Regions from separate parts of the Cobetia sp. MM1IDA2H-1 genome, predicted to be linked through region 2. Evidence: predicted binding sites of a transcription regulator. Region 2 holds the regulator's gene; each other region holds the start of a gene.

Region 1 (4,356 bases), 1.9 Mb from region 2:
GGTGACCATCACCTGATAGCCGGCCTCCAGCCAGCAGGGCAGGTAGTCGGCCAAGGCGACATCGGCATGACGCGCCGCATTGCGATATTGCGCGGACTCACCGCCGTGGCGATGGCCGGCGTCATCGATGTTCATGCTGTGCACCAGCAGGAAGTCCGGGTCGTGACGCAGTCTCAGCATCTCGGCATCGCTGAAGACGTGGTCGTCCGGGTAGTGATCCTGCCAGTAGAAGATCCCCGCCTGGATGGCGGATTCGGGATTGTCGAGCAGTCGGTGTCTGGCTGGCACGAACGGGGCGGCGACGTAGAGTTCGCTAACCCAGTGATAGGCGGCTGCCGCGGTGCGTCGGCCCTGCTGACTGGCGAGGTCGAACAGGCTCACGCCTCGCGAACGTCGCACGATGCCATTGTTGACGATGCCGGAGTCGACGGGCAGATCACCGGTCAGCAGGCACTCATAGAGCGGTCGCGACATCGCTGGCAGTTCGCACTCCAGCGACTGGTACTGCCCGCGACCGGCCTCGACCAGGGCGCTCAGATAGCCCATGGCATGCCGACCCACGGCATGGTTGAGGCCATCGAGCACGACAAGAATGACACGCTGGGACATGAAGACTCCGTGAAGCTCAAGACGGCACCGTGTGGACGGTGCCGTCTGTCAGGATGGTGCGCGCTCTATCCGCTCTGGACAGAGGCCGGGGGTCACTGCTGGTGGATCAGTACCTGGGACTGCCACTGACGCGGCAGCTGTCGGGCACTGGCTTCCCAGCCGGCGAAGTCCTGTACCGGGCGGGCATTGGCGTACTGCTCGTTGGGCAGCAGCTTGGCGGCGATGTCTTCCGGCAGGGTCAGGTGCTCGGCGCGGATCGGGCGGGCGTAACCTGCCGCCAGGTTCAGCTGGCCGGCATCTGACAGGATGTACTCACGTGCCAGCTTGGCGGCGTTCGGGTGAGCGGCATGCTTGTTGATGATGGTGGCGTAGCCCGAGGTGACGGAGGCATCCGAGGGGATGACCACCTCGAAGGTGTCGCGGTTGATCTGATCGCGATAGTTGAGCGCGTTGAAGTCCCACAGCAGTGCGACCTCCACCTCGCCCTTCTCCAGGTTGGCGATGCTCGGCTCGGCCAGTGACAGGCGTCCCTGGCGGGCCAGTTCGGCGAACACTTCCAGACCCTGCGTCAGGTCTGACTCGCTGCCGCCATTGGCGAAGGCTGCGGCCAGGATGGCGTTGTTGGCCTGGGACGCCTTGCCGACCGCGCCGACGGAGACCTTGTAATCACCATTGGCGAGATCCGCGAAGGAAGCGGGGCGCTGATCTTCACTGACGAGTGTCTTGTTGATCATCAGGGAGATGGTGCCGGTGTAGCCCAGCATCCACTCGCCATCTTCATCCTTGGCCCAGTCGGGGATCTCGTCCCAGGTGGTCGGCTTGTAGGCTTGAGTCACGCCCTGCTTGACCGCGATGGGGCCGAAGGCGAAGCCCACGTCACCGATATCTGCCGTGGCGTTCTCGCCTTCGGCCTTGAACTTGGCGACTTCCTCGGCGGAGCTCATGTCGGTATCGCTGTGCGCGATGGAATACTTCGACTCGAGGTCTGCCCAGGTGTCCTTCCAGTTGGCCCAGCTGTCCGGCATGCCGACGCTGTCGACGCGGCCTTCTGCCTGGGCGGCCTTGAGCAGTGCGTCCGGCACTTCAGCGGCACTGACGGAGGCGCTGCTCAGCAGGGTGGCCATGAGGGCCGAGACCATCAGGCCGGCGGTATGGGGCGAGGTAGCGGTGAACGACTTCAATGACAATCCTCCCAGACGGGGTAATCAACGGATGCGAGAGTGCATTCCTGGCCAGCGAGTCACCGAGGCGAGCAGGCAGGCGAGATGGGGTCAAAGCTGGTTCTTGTCCTGCGCAGTCTTCCTCGAGACCTGCCACCTCAATTTCTGTGGTCTAGTTCAGTCTCGGGGCTGACATGACTTTACGCAGCGGTTGTGACAGTCGCGCGTCGTCACTATGTCAGTGTCGTGGCAATGAGCCATCAGCCATCAGCCATCAGCCATCAGTGGTACATGTTTTGACGCAACGCTGCGTGGTGCCGGCTGATTTTCTGACAATTCCCTGCATGAGAGCGTGTCCCGATGATAGGCATCCGCCTCGGATTCTCACGCGCATCACACAGGATGGCCTTGTGCTGTCACCGGATCGTCATGCCTGTGTCATGATGCTCGGCGAGCGTGGGCTGACTCGTCTGGCGACGTCTACACTAGACCACAGCGATCGCGATTCTCGGGCCTTGTCATGATGGACACCTTGGATGACATGCAAGTGACTCGCCAGAAATCGCTCTCTTTCGTTATCTTTCAGGAACTTCGCATGCCTTCATCATCGATCGAGCCCACAGGTGACGACGCAACTTCCCTGACGCGCACGGCGGATTTGCCCGTCACCGGGCTCAAGGGCAGGCTGCTGAACCATCTTGAAGCAGCGCCGCTGCATGCCTCGCAGCGTCTGCCGTCCGAGCGTGAGATGATCGAGCGGTTCGGCACCACGCGAGTCACCTTGCGAGATGCCTTGCTGCAGCTGGAAGCGGAAGGGCGAATCTATCGCGAGAACCGCCGCGGCTGGTTCGTCTCGCCGCCGCGCCTCAGGTATGACCTGCTGGCATGTCTGCCTTTTCACGAGATGGTGCAGTCGCAGCAGCGGGTCGCTTCCACCGAGGTGCTGTCCGCTCAGGTAGTTCCCGCTGATGAGGTGATCGCCCAGCGTCTGGGAATTGCACGGGGTGCCGGGGTCTATCGCATCACGCGAGTGCGGCGCATGGATGGCCGGCGGGTGCTGCACGTCTGTCATCACCTGCGACGCGACTGCTTCCCCGGCATTCTCGATTTCGATCTCTCGGCGCATTCGCTGACCACGCTCTACCTTCACCAGTACGCCATTCGCATCCGGCGCGTGAGCTTCGAGTTGGCCTCCAGCGTGTTCGACGCCGAGACGGCCGTCGCCCTGAATGCGGCACCGGGTAGCCCGGCGCAGCGCATCACGCGGATCAACTTCGATCAGAATGGCCGTGCAGTGGACTGCGATGATGAACACTGGCGTCACGATGCCATCGAGTTGACGTTATCCGCCGCACCACAACGCTAGAGGGCAATCTGGCGACATACGCCACCAGTGTCCGGGACTTTCCTTCAACTCGACGAAAACGCCCGCAAGTCCTCCTCTGACGGGAAGGCTTGCGGGCGTTGTGGTAATGGCGTGCGTGATGTGGCCGTGGGGCATCGTGGGGGCAAGCCCTCAGCGCATCAGCAGCGTGTTATCTATCTCGCGGAAGTGATCAGCGCTGCGCATCAGGGCGAGGGCAGTGAGTGCCTCGACGCCGTAGACACGCGTCGTGACGGCATGGCGCGCTGCGACATGCTCCAGCAGCAGGGCGAAGTCACCATCGCCGGAGGCGAGAATGATCTCGTCGACGTCGGGGGCGGCTTCCATCACATCGATCGTGATGCCGACATCCCAGTCGCCCTTGGCCGAGCCATCTCCTCGCTGGATGAAGGGTTTGAGCTTGACCTCGAACCCTATCTCACGCAGGCGTTGCTGGAATTGCTGCTGCTTGGGGTCACCACGGTCAATCGCATAGGCGTAGGCATGCGTGATGCTGCCCAGGGATTCCAGCTCGGCCCACAGTCGGCGGTAATCGAATTGCCGGCCAAAGGTGTCGCGGGTGGTGTAATAGATATTCTGGACATCGATGAAGACGGCGAGGCGCGTGGGCGAGTCGGATGTCGGCAAGGACGGTTGGATTGCGGGCGTGGGAGAGTTCGACATTGGCTGTCACAGGGACCGGAAGGCTGAATGATGTGCCTGAAGCAGAGCAGGCAGGTACTGGAGGCGCGTGCGGCGTGGGAGTCGTTCAGGTGTCGCGGGATGACTCAGGCATTGCGCCTGGCTCCGACGATGAGTGCTTGTGCTGCTGACACCATGCAATGAGAGCGGATCTGTCTTTCTCTGACCTGTCTGCTCTGATCTGTCTACACTGACCTGTCTGGTGCTATCGGTTGAAAGCAGAGCTGTTGAAAGCAGAGCTGTTCCTGGTAGCGCCATCTCGAGAGGAGGGCAGAGACCGGCCGCTGCCAATCATGGCGAGCAGCGGCTGGCGATCTTCTGACAGCTTGCCACGATCAGGCCGAGTCTGGGCCTGATGGAAGCATCAGTTGCCGGCAGCGGGATTGGAGGGCTTGGTCGGCTTGTGGCCGATGATCTGACCGCTAACGCCGGATTCAATCACTTCAACCTTGCCGCCACGATCGAGGAAGGCTTGCATCTGGGCTTCCAGCGAGGCGGATGTTTCAACAGCAGCGGGTGCTT
Region 2 (4,356 bases):
GGTGCCGATGATGACAAGGGTACGAGGGTCGCGCATGGCGCCATCTCCTGAGATCGATCCGAGAGGAAAATAGGGTAGTCGGGCCCCAGCATACCAGCCTGCCACTGGCGCGGGCATGCTCACGCTGCAGGCCTTGCGGTTCGGGCGTGCTAGACTCGCCACTTGTCATCCTGACAGGGAATTCATCGTGGTCTGTCACTCCCACTCGGCAGCGTTTGCCGGCAAGATCGCCATCCGGGCCATGTCTCGTTCGGAACTCAGCACTCCCTGCGCTCACCAGAGAGCAATGGACTCGGCGGTCCGCCGCCACTGGCAGCCCGCCGCGAGCCTGCAAGGCGTCATGCCGGCCGGCTGGTGGCCATGGCTGTCCTCCAGCGACTCGCTGACCCAGCGTCTCGATCACGCCATGCGCATGCTCGATGGTCAGGGGCTGCGCGTGCGCCTGCTGCTGCAGGACACCGGCCCTGCCCGGCGGGATGAGGCGCGGATGCTGGGTATCGCGCCACGACGCCATGTCTGGCGGCGCGAAGTGGCCTTGTGTCATGGCGATGAGCCCTGGGTGATCGCGCGCTCGCTGGCGGCGCTGGACCTGGCCCATGGCCACCGTCTTTCGACGCTCGGCGAAGGCTCGCTGGGCCATTGGCTGTTCCGCCAGCCCGACCTGACCCGCAGCGCCATCGATGTCAGCCGGGCACCACTGAGGCTTGCCAGCACGCAGCCGCTGGCACGCACCGCCAGCCTGTGGATGCGCCGCTCGATGTTCTCGCACGGTCGCTTCCGGGTACTGGTCCAGGAAGGTTTCACCCCTCGGTTCCAGCATGCTCTGGAACTCTGATTCCCCACTGCCGTTCGATCAGGAGTCCTGATGTCAGCGTCATCCGCTTCCCGCCCGTCCAAACTGGCCGATTACCTCGCCCTGACTCGTCTGGACCGCCCCATCGGCACCTGGCTGCTGATGTGGCCGACCCTCTGGGCCCTGTGGCTGGCGGCCGATGGGCTACCGGACCGCGATACGCTGCTGATCTTCGTGGCTGGCGTCTATCTGATGCGTGCCGCCGGCTGCGTGATCAACGACTACGCGGATCGCCACTGGGACAAGCATGTCGAACGCACCCGGGATCGCCCGCTGACCTCAGGACGCATCACGGAGCGCGAGGCGCTGACCCTGTTCGGTGTGCTGGTCGCGGCCGCCTTCGTGCTGGTGTGCTTCACCAACCTGACCACGGTGCTGCTGTCGATCATCGCCGTGCTGCTGGCGGCCAGCTATCCGTTCATGAAGCGCTTCCATCATCTGCCGCAGGTGGTGCTGGGTGCCGCCTTCGGCTGGGCGATTCCGATGGCCTTCGCGGCGACGCTTGAGGAGGTGCCGACCTATGGCTGGTGGCTGTTCGCGGCCAACCTGATGTGGACGGTGGCCTACGACACCGCCTATGCGATGGTCGATCGCAATGACGACCTCAAGGTCGGCATCAAGTCCACCGCCGTGCTGTTCGGCCGCGTCGACAAGTTGATGATCGGTCTGCTGCAGCTGGGCATGCTGGCGGTGTTGATCGGCATCGGCCTGCACCTGGCACTGGGCATCTTCTACTGGCTGGGGCTGGCCGCGGCGGCCGTGACCTTCGTCTGGCAGCAACGCCTGATTCGCGAGCGGGAGCGTGGCCCCTGCTTCCAGGCATTTCTCAACAACCACTGGTCCGGCCTGCTGATCTTCGCGGGCATTGCGCTGGCGACCTGGCCAGCTGCCTGACCCCTCTTTCCGGCCAACGGGCCCGCGTCCTCATCCGGTCTGCCAGCGATCTTCCTCGTGCGGCGAGGCGTGACATTCACGCCTTGAGAGAGTTGAGGGACTCGCTGGCAAGCCGGGCGGCAAACTGCCAAGCTGGCGATTGTCATCTCACTGTCATATAAGCAGGTTGTAATCGTCATCGACTTGTCATTCTGGCGCGTGCGCCGACTGCTGCATGGGATCTAGCGATGAGCTCCAAGACCGTACTGATTGTCGACGACGAATCCTCGATACGCGAGATGATCGCCGTCGCCCTGGAAATGGCGGATTACCGCGTGCTGGAGGCCGACAATGCCCAGGACGCCCACGCCATCGTCGTCGATGAAAAGCCCGATCTGCTGTTGCTGGACTGGATGATGCCCGGCACCAGCGGGCTGGAACTGGCGCGCCGCCTCAAGCGTGACGAGACCACGGCGGAGCTGCCGATCATCCTGCTCACCGCCAAGGGCGAGGAAGACAACAAGATCCAGGGGCTCGAGGCCGGGGCGGACGATTACATCACCAAGCCCTTCTCGCCACGCGAGCTGGTGGCACGCCTCAAGGCCGTGCTGCGCCGCACCACGCCCAAGGGCGTCGAGGAGTCGGTGGAAGTCGAGGGTCTGATGCTCGACCCCGCCAGCCACCGCGTGACCGCACACGGCAACTCCCTGGAGGTCGGCCCCACCGAATACCGCCTGCTGCAGTTCTTCATGACCCATCAGGAGCGCGCCTACACCCGCAGCCAGCTGCTGGATCAGGTCTGGGGCGGCAATGTCTATGTCGAGGAGCGCACCGTGGACGTGCACATTCGTCGTCTGCGCAAGGCGCTGGGCGAGGGGCATCAGCACTTGATCCAGACTGTCCGCGGTACCGGTTATCGCTTCAGCGCCCAGGCCTGAGACGCGGATGCGCTACTGGACGAACGAGCTATGGCGGCTGGGCTATCTGGCGGGCGGCTTCGGGCTGGTCGGCGGACTGCTCGGCCTGCTGGGCTGGGGCCTGGCGCTGGGGCTGGCGCTGTACCTGTTCGTCCATCTCAAGCATCTCAAGAGCCTCTACACCTGGCTGATCACCAACCCCCATGAAGAGCCGCCGCCCGGCGATGGCGTCTGGGGGGATCTGCTCGATCGTCTGTATCGCTACCAAAAGGGTCAGCGTCAGGCACAGGAGCGACTGCGCAGCATCCTCAATCGCATCCAGGAATCCTCGGAAGCGATGCGCGATGGCCTGGTGATGCTCGACAATCACGGCGACATGGAGTGGTGGAACAGCGCTGCCGAGCAGTTGATCGGCCTCAAGGCCAGTCACGACCGCGGCCAGCACGTCACCAACTATCTGCGTGACCCCGTGTTCATCGATTACTTCAATCGGCTGGCCTATCGTGAGCCGCTGACCCTGCAATCGCCGCTCTCCGACAACCTGACCCTGCAGATCTCCATCACCCTGTTCGGTGACAACGAGCGCCTGGTGATGGTGCGCGATGTCACCCGTCTCTACCGTCTCGAGGAAATGCGCCGCGATTTCGTGGCCAATGTCTCCCATGAGCTGCGCACGCCGCTGACGGTACTGGCCGGCTATCTCGAGACCTATTCCGACTATGCCGATGACCTGCCCCCGCGCTGGCAGCGTGGCCTGGGACAGATGCAGAGTCAGACCGACCGCATGCAGCACCTCGTCGAGGATCTGCTGACCCTGTCGCGCCTGGAGACCGACGAGCTGTCGGGCGAAGGACGTCGCATCGACATGGCGCAGCTGCTGACGCGTATCCGGGAAGATGCCGAAGGCCTCTCGAAGGAGCGACATGTCATCACAGTGGAGGTCGAGCCCGGACTGGCCCTGATGGGTGAGGAGCAGGAGCTGAGAAGCGCGATCTCGAATCTGGTCTTCAATGCGGTGCGTTACACGCCGGAAGACTGCCACATCACGCTGCGCTGCCAGAGCACCACCGAGGGCGTGATGGTCGAGGTGGAGGATGACGGTGACGGCATTGATCCCGTGCATCTACCGCGCCTGACGGAGCGCTTCTATCGCATCGACAAGGGACGCAGCACCGCCACTGGTGGCACCGGGCTGGGACTGGCCATCGTCAAGCATGTGCTGATCCGCCATCAGGGCCGCCTGGAGATCGACAGCCTGCCCGGCGAGGGCGCACGCTTCCGTTGTCATTTCCCGGCGGAGCGTCGCTGCACGACGACTGCCTGACGGTTGCAGCCCCACTGACACGAACGCCCCGCCGCGCCCTCTGCATGAGGTCACGGCGGGGCGTCGTGGTATCTGCGTTCGTCAACGCTCGCGATAAAGCCTGGCTCAGCGGCGCGGGGCAGGCAGCTGTCGGTAGTGGCTCTGCCACATCAGGACGGCACCCGCCACGGCCCCGGGAATGAACAGCAGGTTGGCCAAGGGCACCAGCGTCAGCACGAACACGGCACCACCGAAGGTCAGTGACGGCCACCAGCGCGCCTTGAGACGCTGCTTCATGTCGCCGAAGCTGACATGATGGTTGTCCATCGGATAGTCCAGATACTGGATCGCCATGCTCCAGGCCGAGAACAGCCCCCACAGCAGCGGTGAGAGCAGATTCAGGCCCGGAA
Region 3 (4,356 bases), 240 kb from region 2:
GACAAGGGGCCCCGAGGACAACTCACGTCCTCGGGGCCCCTTGTCGTGGGAAGGTGGTTGCCGTCTGCGACTCAGTACATCAGGGCGAACAGCTGGCGGCGGAAGCGCACGGTCAGCTCATGGGTCGCGCCGAGGGCATCGAACACGCGCAGCAGCGTCTTGCGGGCCAGATCATCCCCGTATTGGCGGTCGGTCTTCATCAGGCCGATCAGGGCATCGAGCGCCAGCTCGTAGTGGCCATCGGCAAGATCACGCATGGCGCGCTGGTAGCGGGCCTCGCTGTCATCCCGCTCGATCATGGCCTGGACCTCTTCCGGGCTCGGCGCCTCGGCGATGAAATCGATGCGTGCACGCACACCACGCGCCTTCGGGCCATCGCGGTCTTCCGGCTTGAGGGAGTCCAGCAGCTGGCGGGCCTCTTCGCCGTTGCCTTCGGCGACCAGGACCGAGGCGAGCTGGATGCGGTAGTCCGGTGTCTCGGGGGATTCCTGCGCCAGCTGCTGGTAAATCGCCTTGGCGGTGGCCAGGTCGCCGGTTTCCAGTGCGCTGGCGGCCTGCTCGGCGAGGCTGGGGCCGGCACCGGCAGCAGGCATCACCTTGTGCTGCTCGAGGAACTGGCGAATCTCGGCTTCCGGGCGGGCGCCGGTGAAGTTGCCTGCCAGGCCGCCCTGGATGACCAGCTTGACGTCGGGTACCGAGCGCACTCCCAGCTGGGCAGCGATGTCCTGCTGTTCCTCGGCGTTCAGCTTGGCGAGGATGAAGCCACCGGCATACTCACGGGCCAGCATCTCGAGAATCGGCGTCAGGACGCGACAATGCTCGCTCTGGGGAGACCAGCAGTCCAACAGCACCGGTACCTGCTGCGAGGCCTCGAGGACCTGCTGCAGATTGCTCATGTCGACATCGATGATGTAGGTGTTGGCGTCTTCTGCCTGGCGGGGGGCGCTGGCAGCAGCTCCGCCTACCACGCCCTGCGGTTGGGCGGCGGTGGTGTCATTGCCGGTCAGTGGCTGGCCGGTATTGGGATCGATGATCATGATGCATGCCCCGGAAGTGTCTGCGATTCAAGGCTCGCACGCGAGCCGGCTGGCCTGATGATGCGGGCCGCGGCGGGCGAGTTCAAGATGTGCAGGGGTCATCTGGTGCGGGCGGGGGTCTCAAGGCTTGAGGTCGTCCCCGGCCAGGCGGGCGATGCACTGGATCTCGTCCTCGCTCAATGGCATGACGGAAAGGCGGGCACGGCGGACCAGGTGACTGTCGGCCAGCTCGGGCTTCGCCTTCAGGCGCGCGATGGGAAGTGCACTGCGCAGCGAACGCAGATAGCGCAGGCGCGGAGCGACCCAGCGCGGCGCCTTGCCGGCCTCGAGGTCCGCCATCTGGCGAGGGTCGAAGCCCTTGTGCTCGGGGTCGCTGGCTGTCGGGTCCGGCAGGGCGAGCTCGCTGACCACGGCCAGCCCGACCACTGCAGGTACCTTGCAGCTGGAGTGCTGGATGAGCACGACATCCCCGAGCTGCATCTCGCGCAGGGAGTTGCGCGCCTGATAGTTGCGCACGCCATCCCAGAGTGCCGGCGACTCGCGGCGCAGGTCTTCCAGCGAGAAGGCGTCGGGTTCGGTCTTGACCAGCCAGTGGCGCATGCAGGCACTCCTTCGAGACTGACGTGATGAGTGTGAAGGTGATGGGTGTGGAGAATGGGAGGAATGAGGTCCGGGCGCTGGCCTCGTCGATATCCTCGCACAGGAATGTCACGCATACGAAAAAGGCCTGATGCAGGGCATCAGGCCTTTCGAATTCTTGGTAGCGGGGACCGGATTTGAACCGATGACCTTCGGGTTATGAGCCCGACGAGCTACCAGACTGCTCCACCCCGCAACACTGGGTACTGCCTTTGCTCCAACTCTGACGCATCAGAGGTTGGTAGCGGGAACCGGATTTGAACCGATGACCTTCGGGTTATGAGCCCGACGAGCTACCAGACTGCTCCATCCCGCAACATCACGTTGTTTCCCAAGTGCCGAAACTGCTGGCGCTTGCTGGTAGCGGGGACCGGATTTGAACCGATGACCTTCGGGTTATGAGCCCGACGAGCTACCAGACTGCTCCACCCCGCATCAACGTGGGGCGTAGTATAAGGATATACAGTGCTGAGTCAACCGTTATCCCGTAATCAGCCGGAAGACTTTCCTGAGGCGGCCAGGCGATGGGGGGGAGCGAGGGTGATGGAATTGACCTCAATCAATGTGAGAGATCTGCTACATACTTTCCGTGGGAATCCTGTCCATACTGAGAGTGACACGCCTCGCGCAGGGCGGTGACAGTCTTCACCGAGCGCACGGTTGTCGCCATGCTGTCAGAGACGCCTGTCAGTGTTTGTCGTTACCGGAAGATCGCCAGCCAGTCGATGAGCGATCAACGGCGAAATGCCATGCTGTGCTCTCTTGCGGGCACAGGACGTTCCAGGAACAGGGAGAGACAATAACATGACGCAAACAGCACCCGTTGCATGGGTCACCGGTGGCACCGGTGGCATCGGTTCCGCCATCTGTCGTGAGCTGGCGAGCCAGGGGTACCAGGTGATTGCCGGTTACAGGAACAAGGAAAAGGCAGAAGGCTGGTTGCAGGAACAGCGTGCTGCCGGGTTCGAGAACATCGCGCTTTCCGGTATCGAGCTGGACAACTTCGAAGCCTGTCAGGCAGGCGTCAATGAAATTCGCGAGCGCTTCGGGCCGGTGGCCGTGCTCGTCAACTGCGCAGGGATCACGCGTGATACCTCCATGCGCAAGATGAGCTACGAGCAGTGGCGCGAAGTCATCAACTGCAACCTCGATAGCGTCTTCAATACCTGCCGTGCCGTCATCAATGACATGCTGGAGCACAAGTACGGCCGCATCGTGAACATTTCCTCCATCAACGGCCGCAAGGGCCAGTTCGGTCAGGTGAACTACTCGGCCGCCAAGGCGGGCATGCATGGTCTGACCATGGCGCTGGCACAGGAAACCGCGACCAAGGGCATCACCGTCAATACATTGTCGCCGGGCTATATCGCCACCGACATGATCATGAAGATTCCGGAAGAGATTCGTGAATCCATCCGCGAGACGATTCCGGTCAAGCGTTATGGTCAGCCGGACGAGATCGCTCGCGCGGTGGCATTCCTCGCGGACGAGAAATCCGGTTTCATCACCGGTGCCAATCTGGACATCAATGGTGGCCAGTTCATGGGCTGATGTCCGTTCGTGCTCATGCGCCCCGGCGTCTCGCGACGTACCCGCAGGGTGGCAGAACCCGGCAGGGCGGAAGAGGCCATCAAGCGTACAAGAGGCCGCAGAGCGCACTCACAGGAACCAGGATCAGACAGGAGAGGGGCAAGCGCACTTTTCCTGTCGTGAACACCACGAAGCCCCCGTCTCGAGGAGAGACGGGGGCTTCGTCGTCGTAGGGTGTCGGTCAGCTGACTGTCTATGCCGACCCGACGCCGTCAGTGGTTGAACAGGGCATCGAAGCGCGGCAACTCGGCCTGCCAGGCTTCCCAGTCCAGCGGACCATTGGCCAGCAGCGCATCCAGCACCTCGTCGAGTTCCTCATCACGCTCAAGGCGCTCGCCCAGTTGCTGATTGATGCGGGCCACCTGAACGGTCAGGCGCCGCGATTCGTCTTCCGCACCTAGCGGCGCCTCGAACAGGATCGCCAGATGGACACGCAGCTCCGCGAGGCGCTCATTGGCGGCATTGGCGCTGACCGGCTCGGCACGGCGCATCTGGTTGCGCGCGGCATTGGCCTGGCGGCTGGCATCGTCGAACGCCGATGACTCGGGGAGTTCGACATCCTCGATATTGCCCTGGCGTGCACTGGCATCGGCGACGGCATGTTGCTCCAGCAGGTCGCGCCACTGCTGCCATTCCTGGCGCAGCTGCTGGGCATGGAGTTCATCCAGGCGCTGTTCGCGACGCTTGAGAATGCCATTCCAGCGCCGACGCATGCCGTCACCGCGCTTGCCACGCGGCAGGGCACCCAGCGCGTCGGCTTCCTTGAGGGCGTCGTCCAGCTGGGCGGCGTCATCCAGGGTCGTCGGTTCCCAGCTATCGAGGCGCTCGATCAGAGCCTGCCATTGTTCGAGGCGGACCTGCTCGCGCGTGTCACGCGCTTCACGGTCCTGATCACGTGCGGCGAAGATGCGGTCGCAGGCGGCGCGGAAGGCAGACCACAGGCGTTGCTCCTCGCCCTTGGGGGCACGGCCCAGTTCCCGCCAGCGAGTCTGCAGTGCCTTGGCCTGCTCGGCGCGCGCACGTGCCGGAGCGTCTTCATCGGCCAGCGCTTCGGCGGCGTCCACCAATGCCTGCTTGGCCGCGGCGATCT

Evidence for each region. Region 2 encodes PhoB, which activates phosphate uptake and scavenging genes when phosphate is short. Its sites were predicted from a motif close to TGTCATANNNNTGTCANA; they were not measured.
Region 1: the regulator PhoB is predicted to act here: its motif matches at 2,184-2,201, upstream of BOH68_RS09425 (UTRA domain-containing protein).
Region 3: the regulator PhoB is predicted to act here: its motif matches at 2,338-2,355, upstream of phbB (acetoacetyl-CoA reductase).

The regions. Positions count from the first base shown of each region.
Region 1 is NZ_CM133225.1:2,203,374-2,207,729, reverse strand. It holds gene BOH68_RS09435 (alkaline phosphatase family protein) at 1-609, opposite strand, end outside; gene BOH68_RS09430 (ABC transporter substrate-binding protein) at 702-1,790, opposite strand; gene BOH68_RS09425 (UTRA domain-containing protein) at 2,365-3,135, shown strand; gene BOH68_RS09420 (LabA-like NYN domain-containing protein) at 3,286-3,780, opposite strand; gene BOH68_RS09415 (hypothetical protein) at 4,199-4,356, opposite strand, start outside.
Region 2 is NZ_CM133225.1:4,103,547-4,107,902, forward strand. It holds gene BOH68_RS17270 (NAD(P)/FAD-dependent oxidoreductase) at 1-36, opposite strand, end outside; gene BOH68_RS17275 (chorismate--pyruvate lyase family protein) at 188-835, shown strand; gene ubiA (4-hydroxybenzoate octaprenyltransferase) at 866-1,747, shown strand; gene phoB (phosphate regulon transcriptional regulator PhoB) at 1,975-2,664, shown strand; gene phoR (phosphate regulon sensor histidine kinase PhoR) at 2,672-3,967, shown strand; gene cysZ (sulfate transporter CysZ) at 4,073-4,356, opposite strand, start outside.
Region 3 is NZ_CM133225.1:3,867,934-3,872,289, reverse strand. It holds gene BOH68_RS16215 (tetratricopeptide repeat protein) at 72-1,037, opposite strand; gene BOH68_RS16210 (EVE domain-containing protein) at 1,158-1,637, opposite strand; tRNA gene BOH68_RS16205 (tRNA-Met) at 1,796-1,872, opposite strand; tRNA gene BOH68_RS16200 (tRNA-Met) at 1,916-1,992, opposite strand; tRNA gene BOH68_RS16195 (tRNA-Met) at 2,035-2,111, opposite strand; gene phbB (acetoacetyl-CoA reductase) at 2,481-3,227, shown strand; gene BOH68_RS16185 (DUF349 domain-containing protein) at 3,479-4,356, opposite strand, start outside.